Linked DNA regions of Synechococcus sp. PCC 7335. The protein of the gene in region 1 interacts with the protein of each later gene in a pairwise test. Links are inferred from orthologs where the notes say so. Each region holds a gene or a part of one and is shown in the gene's direction. Other genes may lie near its edges.

Region 1 (3,561 bases):
TTGAAACTTGGCAAGGAGACGAGCTAGCAGGGGGGTTCCTCGGCATCTGCCTTGGCGGCGTGTTTATTGGCGAGTCAATGTTTTACCGAATTCCTGAAGGCTCGAAAGCAGCGATGGTGATGCTAGTGAATCATTTGCGATCGCGTCAGTTCACTCTCTTCGATGTCCAGATTCTCAATCCGCATTTGGCTAGATTTGGTGCTTTTGAGATCGACAGAGCCGTCTACGAAGCCACCTTATACAACGCCATTCAACAGTCCTGCCAATTCGACTAGATCCGGTTTGGCCAAACGCTACCTAAGCAACCCTAGTGAGAACTATAGCTTCGGCCGCGTGGCCTTCACGAAGAGTATGCATCCGCCCATGGCTATAGGTGCTAGCTTTCTATCCGGGTGAGTAGCACCGGACAATTTGCATACACCCGAATATAGTCAGACAGAGACCCGCCCAGCAGCCGATCTAGATCCGGCAATCCCTTAGCAATTGTTGGACGCCGATCAGGTGAGCCCAAAACCAATAGATTGATATTTAGCTGATCGACTAGTTCACAGATACGTTCGCCAGGTTTACCCGCCGGAGCCAGACAGCGATACTTAATGCCCATACGCCGAACTTTGGAAACTGCCTCTGCAAGGACTGGATCATTTTCAGGGCGATCTTGAAGAACTTCTTCGAGCTTGCCACTGAGCTTAGAGATCGTATGGACTAGAATAATCTCGCTGCCTTCAATATCACGAGCAAAATCGATTGCCGCATCTAAACTGGCCTTCGCCGAGTCAGACTTATCAAGGGCAACTAGGATACGCCTGATTGACTTAATCGCATATAGATCATCTTTAACTAGCAGCATTGGCCGTGACGAGAGCTGAAAAACGTATTGGCTCACAGAATTACCGATAATGGCTTGCAGACCTTGCAGTCCTCTAGAACCCATAACAATTAGGTCAGCGTTAATCTCGTCAGCGACCTTCCCTACGACATCTTTAGGCTCACCTTCACGCAAAATGGCGTTTACCTCAGCGGGGTTAAGACCAAGGCTATTCACTGCCTCGGCTAGAATTTTGCCACCTTTCTCCCAGCGTTCAGTCATAACCGCTGAAGTGGACTGAGAAGGAACAACGTGAAGAATGGTAAGACGCGATCGCTTGATCCTAGGAATCTGCATCAGCACCTTCATCATCGCTCTGGTATTACCAATGCCTGAGTCAGCTAGCAAGATATTTTCGATCATAGGTTTAGCCTGGTCACTTCTAGCTCTGATTATCTCTACTTCCAGGAGATACTGACTCAAGTAGTAAACAACTATTGACGATTGAGATGTAATGGCAAAGATAGATAGTCCTAAATGGTTCGAGTATCCGATTAGAGTTCAGCCTCATCACACAGACTATGGCGGCGTAGTTTGGCATGGAGCATACATCACCTGGCTAGAATCAGCTCGTGTAGAGTGCCTACGCGCAGCAGATGTTCCCTTTGACCAGCTAGTAAGTTCAGGCTTTGACCTACCAGTAGTTGCACTAGAAGTTCGCTACCGACAACCGCTGACACTTGGAATGACCGCTATCGTCAGGACTCGACTAGCACCCGTAAAGGGGCTGCGATTGAACTGGCTATACGAGATTGTCACTGTCGACGCGAATGAGACTATTCAGGTATGTCTTACTGCTCAGGTGACCTTGGTTGCTGTGAGCGTACGCGATCGCAAAGTCATTCGCCAGCTACCAGCAGCCGTCAAAAAGATCATCGGCCAAATTTCTCAATATTTTAATGAGTAAGCGGAAGAAAGCGCAGGTTGTCAACTATAGACGCAGGTTATCAACCATATAAGAGGGGAAGTAGCGCAATACTCAGCAATCAGCTAAACGAAGTAGTTGCGCAGCGCATTTACTTCAAAGCGCTACATTCTCGCTGTGACGATAGCTACAAAACTCATCTCACTACTGTCGAAAACAGCAAAAACTTCATCACTATCATAAATTTACAACTCTTAGTATCCTAGAGTCTTTCTCCACAAGCTTTCCACAGGTTTTCCACAAGTCGATCGGAGGTTTTCCACAGGTGAGAATGAAACGAGGGGATCTCACTCCCAATTGTGGAATACGCCAACTAGGATATTTCTGTCTGCTATCACGAAGGCAGTGTAAACTTGTGTAACAAAAACCGCCCTGAAAGCCACTTGCCTGAATTCTTTAAAAATCTATTAAGTCTCTATCAGTAGTTCTATCTGTTGCTATTTCTAGATGGATGCTCCACAATTGATGAACACATTCGTTGATCGCTTCGTTCCACACAGCATCTTGTAAAACAGGAGCTAAGGCATAACAAAGCGTGACATTTTTGAGTCTAAATAAATCAGTGGTAAGGAGTTCGTCAGTGCAACAAACAGTCAGCTTATCAGTGGAAATTCCAGAAGATTTACACGCTTCAATTCAACAGTATTTAGATGTGCGTTCTAGTTGGAGTCAGGACCGTTTGTTCTGCGCAGCGCTTTCGCTATTCCTTATGCAAAATGGTGTGACTCATCGCCAGGTCAGTCGCATCTACCTAGACAGCCTCTTTGGTCAACAGCCAGGAAGCAACAAAGAAATGATTCGCTCAAATGCCTAGTATATCTAGCATATTATCTTGCACGTAGAGCTTCAGCTGAGCATCGCTGTCAATGGTTGAGCAGGTGATCGCTAGATAGCCAATTTCTATGAGTTTCTGATATAGCAAAGTAGGGGTGCATTCTTACTCTGCATGTAGACTTTGTGGCTAGAGTTGTCTGTTATCCTGTAACAATGTTAGCCGGTGAGTATGTCCTAACTTCTACGAAAGCTATGGATAGGTTAATCTATCTGTTCTAATTCATTCTTCTTATTTAATTACAATATTACTCTTCGCTAGATGAATAGAGAACAAGCCGTTAGCATACTATTGCTAAAGTATTAGCCTGAAAACATATCAACCGTCAGAACACACCAGTTCATAAGCGAATCTGTTTTCTCTTAGGGAGTCATCGGCTGTCGCTGACTTAGCTATCAATAGAATTAGTCTGTATTTGTTGATCTTAGGAAAGTGACTTACCAAGCTACAATTACCTATTTCCCAATTGCTTTGACTAGGCCAATTCCACCAAAGTAAAGAAAAAGCACTGCACCTCCTAGCAAACTTTGCGTTATCGGATCTGTCGAAGGAGTAAGGACTGCCCCTAGAATAGCTGCGCCTAGCAGTACATAGCGCCAGCCAGATAGCATCTGCTTGGAGTCAACAATTCCCAGCAGGCCCAGCAGTAGCTGAATCACTGGGATTTGGAATGCTAACCCCGTACTAAATAGCAGCAACAGCACAAACTCAAAGTATCGATCGATTGACCACATCTGCTCAACCACATCCGCACCGTAATTGATGAAGAAATTTAGAGCAGCCGGAACTAGGGCAATATAGGCAAATCCCAGCCCCGCAAAAAATAAGATGCTAGAACCTAGCACTACTGGACCAATCAATCGACGCTCTCGCCGAGTTAGTCCCGGCAACACAAACTGGATAATTTGGTAGAGGATAAACGGACTCGCAATCAAA
Region 2 (3,736 bases), 460 kb from region 1 along the record:
ATGCTGATTGCAAGCTTCCTAGCATTTGCAATCAGCGTCTTGCTAGGAAGTGGTATGGCCACTGCGATTGATACAGGTCGCGCTGCAAGTACCACCAACACCCTCACAACTGCCAATACTTCCTATGGCATGGTTGATCCCATTAATTCTCGGCTCGAAGCTAGCTACCGCATCTATCTCAACGAATGCGCTACCTGTCACGTTGCTCTACCGCCAGCTGTTCTCCCTACGCAGACCTGGCAGCACCTCGTTGTCGACTCTGAACACTACGGCCTGACGCTTAGTGACATCACCGCTTTTGAAAAGCAGCTAATCATCAACTACCTCCAAGCTTACTCACGTCCTCACAAAAGCAGCGCTCCAACTCCCTTTAGACTCTTTAACTCGGACTACTTCCAAGCGCTTCATCCTCAAGTCAACCTTCCTCAGCCGCTCAACTTACTTACTTGCACAAGCTGCCACCTCTCAGCTACCACCCAAAACTACCGAGACATCATCTCGAACCCGAATAGATAGATCGAGACGATAAGGCTGAGAATCCAGATGGAATCGAGATCTCGACACGTATTGTTCAATCTGCAGTGACATCTTTAAAGCGGTAACATCTCTGAACATGAGACTTCTCTGTAGGGAAACCCGACCTGCTCGGCCCTTCCCTACAGGTCAGCTATCCCCATAAGATTAGGTAGAATTAATATTCCGGGGCTGACCTATACTTGCCTCGCTCGTCGTTTCTCCAGCCCGACATGCTAAAAAGACTTCTAGGCGATCCGAATACTCGTAAGCTCAAAAGATATCAGCCCGATATTAAAGAGGTGAACCTGCTTGAGGAGGAAGTGCAGGCACTTTCTGACAATGAGCTAGCTGGTAAAACAGCTGAGTTTAGGCAGCGTTTAGAGAACGGCGAAGAGATAGACGACATTCTAACAGAGGCTTTTGCTGTTGTTAGAGAAGCCGCAAAACGAGTTTTAGGTATGCGTCATTACGACGTACAGCTATTGGGTGGCATGGTGCTACACGATGGTCAAATTGCTGAGATGAAAACAGGTGAAGGCAAGACGCTTGTTTCGACCTTACCAGCCTATCTAAACGCAATTTCAGGAAAAGGCGTTCACATCGTAACGGTCAATGACTACTTAGCGCGCCGCGATGCGGAATGGATGGGCCAAGTTCACCGATTTCTAGGGCTAAGTGTGGGTTTGATCCAGCAGGGCATGAGTCCAAAAGAGCGCAAAAAGAACTACGCTTGCGATATCACCTACGGCACTAACAGCGAGTTTGGCTTCGACTATCTGCGCGATAATATGGCAACGCAAATGACAGACGTCGTTCAGCGTCCTTTCAACTTTTGCGTGATTGATGAAGTTGACTCTATCTTAATTGATGAGGCCAGGACGCCGTTGATTATCTCGGGGCAGGTAGAACGTCCGGGTGAAAAGTACACGAAGGCGGCTGAAGTTGCTGCTCAGCTAGAAGGAGATGAGGTTGATTACGAAGTCGACGAGAAAGCTCGTAATGTGCTGCTAACGGACGAAGGCTTTGAAAAAGCAGAGAGTCTGCTCAATGTAACTGATTTGTTCGATCCTAAGGACCCTTGGGCGCACTATATCTTCAACGCAATTAAGGCGAAAGAGCTATTTACCAAGGATGTCAATTACATCGTGCGCAACGGCGAAATTGTGATTGTCGACGAATTTACTGGCCGTGTGATGGCTGGTCGTCGCTGGAGTGACGGCTTGCATCAGGCAATTGAGGCCAAAGAACACGTCGAGATCCAGCCTGAGACTCAGACACTTGCGTCTATCACCTATCAGAATTTCTTTTTGCTGTACCCAAAGCTTTCTGGAATGACTGGAACTGCAAAGACAGAGGAAGCTGAGTTTGAAAAGATCTATAAGCTAGAAGTTACGATCATTCCTACGAATCGCCCTTCCCAACGCCGTGATCTGCCCGATGTGGTTTATAAGACTGAAAATGCGAAGTGGAATGCGATCGCCCAAGAATGCGCTGAGATGCATGAAACGGGTCGGCCTGTCCTTGTGGGTACGACTAGCGTCGAAAAATCCGAGGTCCTCTCTGCACTACTCAGTGATCTCAAAGTTCCTCATAACCTCCTCAATGCCAAGCCAGAAAATGTAGAACGCGAGTCAGAGATTGTGGCCCAAGCAGGTCGCAGTGGCTCAGTCACGATCGCAACCAACATGGCAGGGCGCGGTACGGATATTATCCTAGGAGGTAACGCCGACTATATGGCGCGGCTAAAAGTACGCGAGTACTTTATGCCAAGGCTAGTTAAGCATGAAGACGACGATAAGTTTGGTGTGGCGCAGGTATCTGCGGCTAAGAACAGTCGTCAGAAAGCTGGATTTGCCGATAAGAAGAAGGTCAAAACCTGGAAAGTTGCTCCGCAGATCTTTCCAACCGATCTCTCACCTGAGATCAAGAACAACCTAAAAGAAGCCGTCGATTTTGCAGTCAAGACATACGGGGCGCAAAGCCTATCGGAACTAGCCGCAGAAGATAAGATCGCGGTAGCCGCAGAGAAAGCACCTTCTGACGAACCCGTGATCCAGAAGCTACGCGATGTTCATAACCAGGTTCTAGAAGCTTACGAAGCAATCACCTCAGCTGCGCATGACGAGGTAATTCAGTTAGGTGGTCTACATGTGATTGGCACGGAGCGCCATGAATCTAGGCGGGTGGATAACCAGCTTAGAGGCCGCGCAGGTCGTCAAGGCGATCCTGGTTCGACTAAGTTCTTCTTGAGTCTAGAAGATAATTTACTGCGGATTTTTGGAGGCGATCGCGTTGCAGGCCTAATGAATGCTTTCCGCGTAGAAGAAGACATGCCAATTGAATCCGGGATGCTTACTCGTTCACTAGAAGGCGCCCAGAAGAAAGTTGAAACCTACTACTATGACATCCGTAAGCAGGTCTTCGAATACGATGAGGTGATGAACAATCAGCGCCGTGCTATCTACGCTGAGCGCCATCGCGTATTGGAGGGTCAAGCGCTTAAAGAACTTGTCTTAGGCTATGCCGTGCAGACCATGGACGACATCGTCGAAGCCTACGTTAATCCAGAACTTCCTTCAGAAGAATGGGATTTAGCTAGCGTTGTTAGCAAAGTACAAGAGTTTGTCTACCTGCTCTCTGATTTGACCCCAGACCAGCTAGAGAATCTATCCATGGGCGAGATGAAAACTTTCTTAGCGGAGCAGGTTCGCATCGCCTATGACCTCAAAGAAGCTCAGGTTGATATGATCAAGCCTGGTCTGATGAGGGAAGCCGAGCGATTCTTTATTCTTCAGCAGATCGATACACTCTGGCGTGAGCATTTGCAGCAGATGGACGCCCTACGGGAGACCGTTGGCCTGCGTGGTTATGGTCAAAAAGATCCCTTGATTGAATACAAGAGCGAAGGCTACGAAGTTTTCTTAGAAATGATGACAGGTATCCGCCGCAACGTTGTGTATACACTCTTCCAATTCCAACCCCAGCCTCAACCTGCAGCTAAGCAATCTGAAATGGTCTAGAGGCGATGGCACTCTTGCGTACTTATTTGTGTATCAGCAAGGCTCTCCAACTTCCTCTTCTAGAAGTACTTCAGTTTCCACTTTACCTGCATCAACCCACTTCTTTAGCGTGAAATCTTCCAAAAAGAAGTTCTGATATCGTGTGGCTAATTCTGATAGAACAATGCTGTAGGTCTTGAAGCGCATGACTACGGGCGCAT

What was found. The genes of interacting proteins can lie anywhere in the genome.
Region 2: the proteins of S7335_RS18905 (region 1) and secA interact in binary tests that used the Escherichia coli proteins (3 or more experiments, as listed by UniProt). The link is inferred for Synechococcus sp. PCC 7335 from one-to-one orthologs.

The regions. Positions count from the first base shown.
Region 1 is NZ_DS989904.1:4,515,178-4,518,738, forward strand. What follows is about bases 364-3,048. They hold S7335_RS18905 (thioesterase family protein), read left to right. Parts: upstream 364-1,322; coding sequence 1,323-1,775; downstream 1,776-3,048. Other genes in these bases: S7335_RS18900 (universal stress protein), read right to left, coding at 377-1,231; S7335_RS18910 (DUF2811 domain-containing protein), read left to right, coding at 2,374-2,607. In the rest of the region: aat (leucyl/phenylalanyl-tRNA--protein transferase), read left to right, coding at 1-275; twin-arginine translocase subunit TatC, read right to left, coding at 3,081-3,561.
Region 2 is NZ_DS989904.1:4,053,251-4,056,986, reverse strand. What follows is about bases 438-3,736. They hold secA (preprotein translocase subunit SecA), read left to right. Parts: upstream 438-746; coding sequence 747-3,536; downstream 3,537-3,736. Other genes in these bases: S7335_RS17030 (glutathione S-transferase family protein), read right to left, coding at 3,570-3,736; S7335_RS17040 (hypothetical protein), read left to right, coding at 438-516. Also shown: more of S7335_RS17040, read left to right, coding at 1-437. UniProt on the Escherichia coli protein: Required for protein export, interacts with the SecYEG preprotein conducting channel.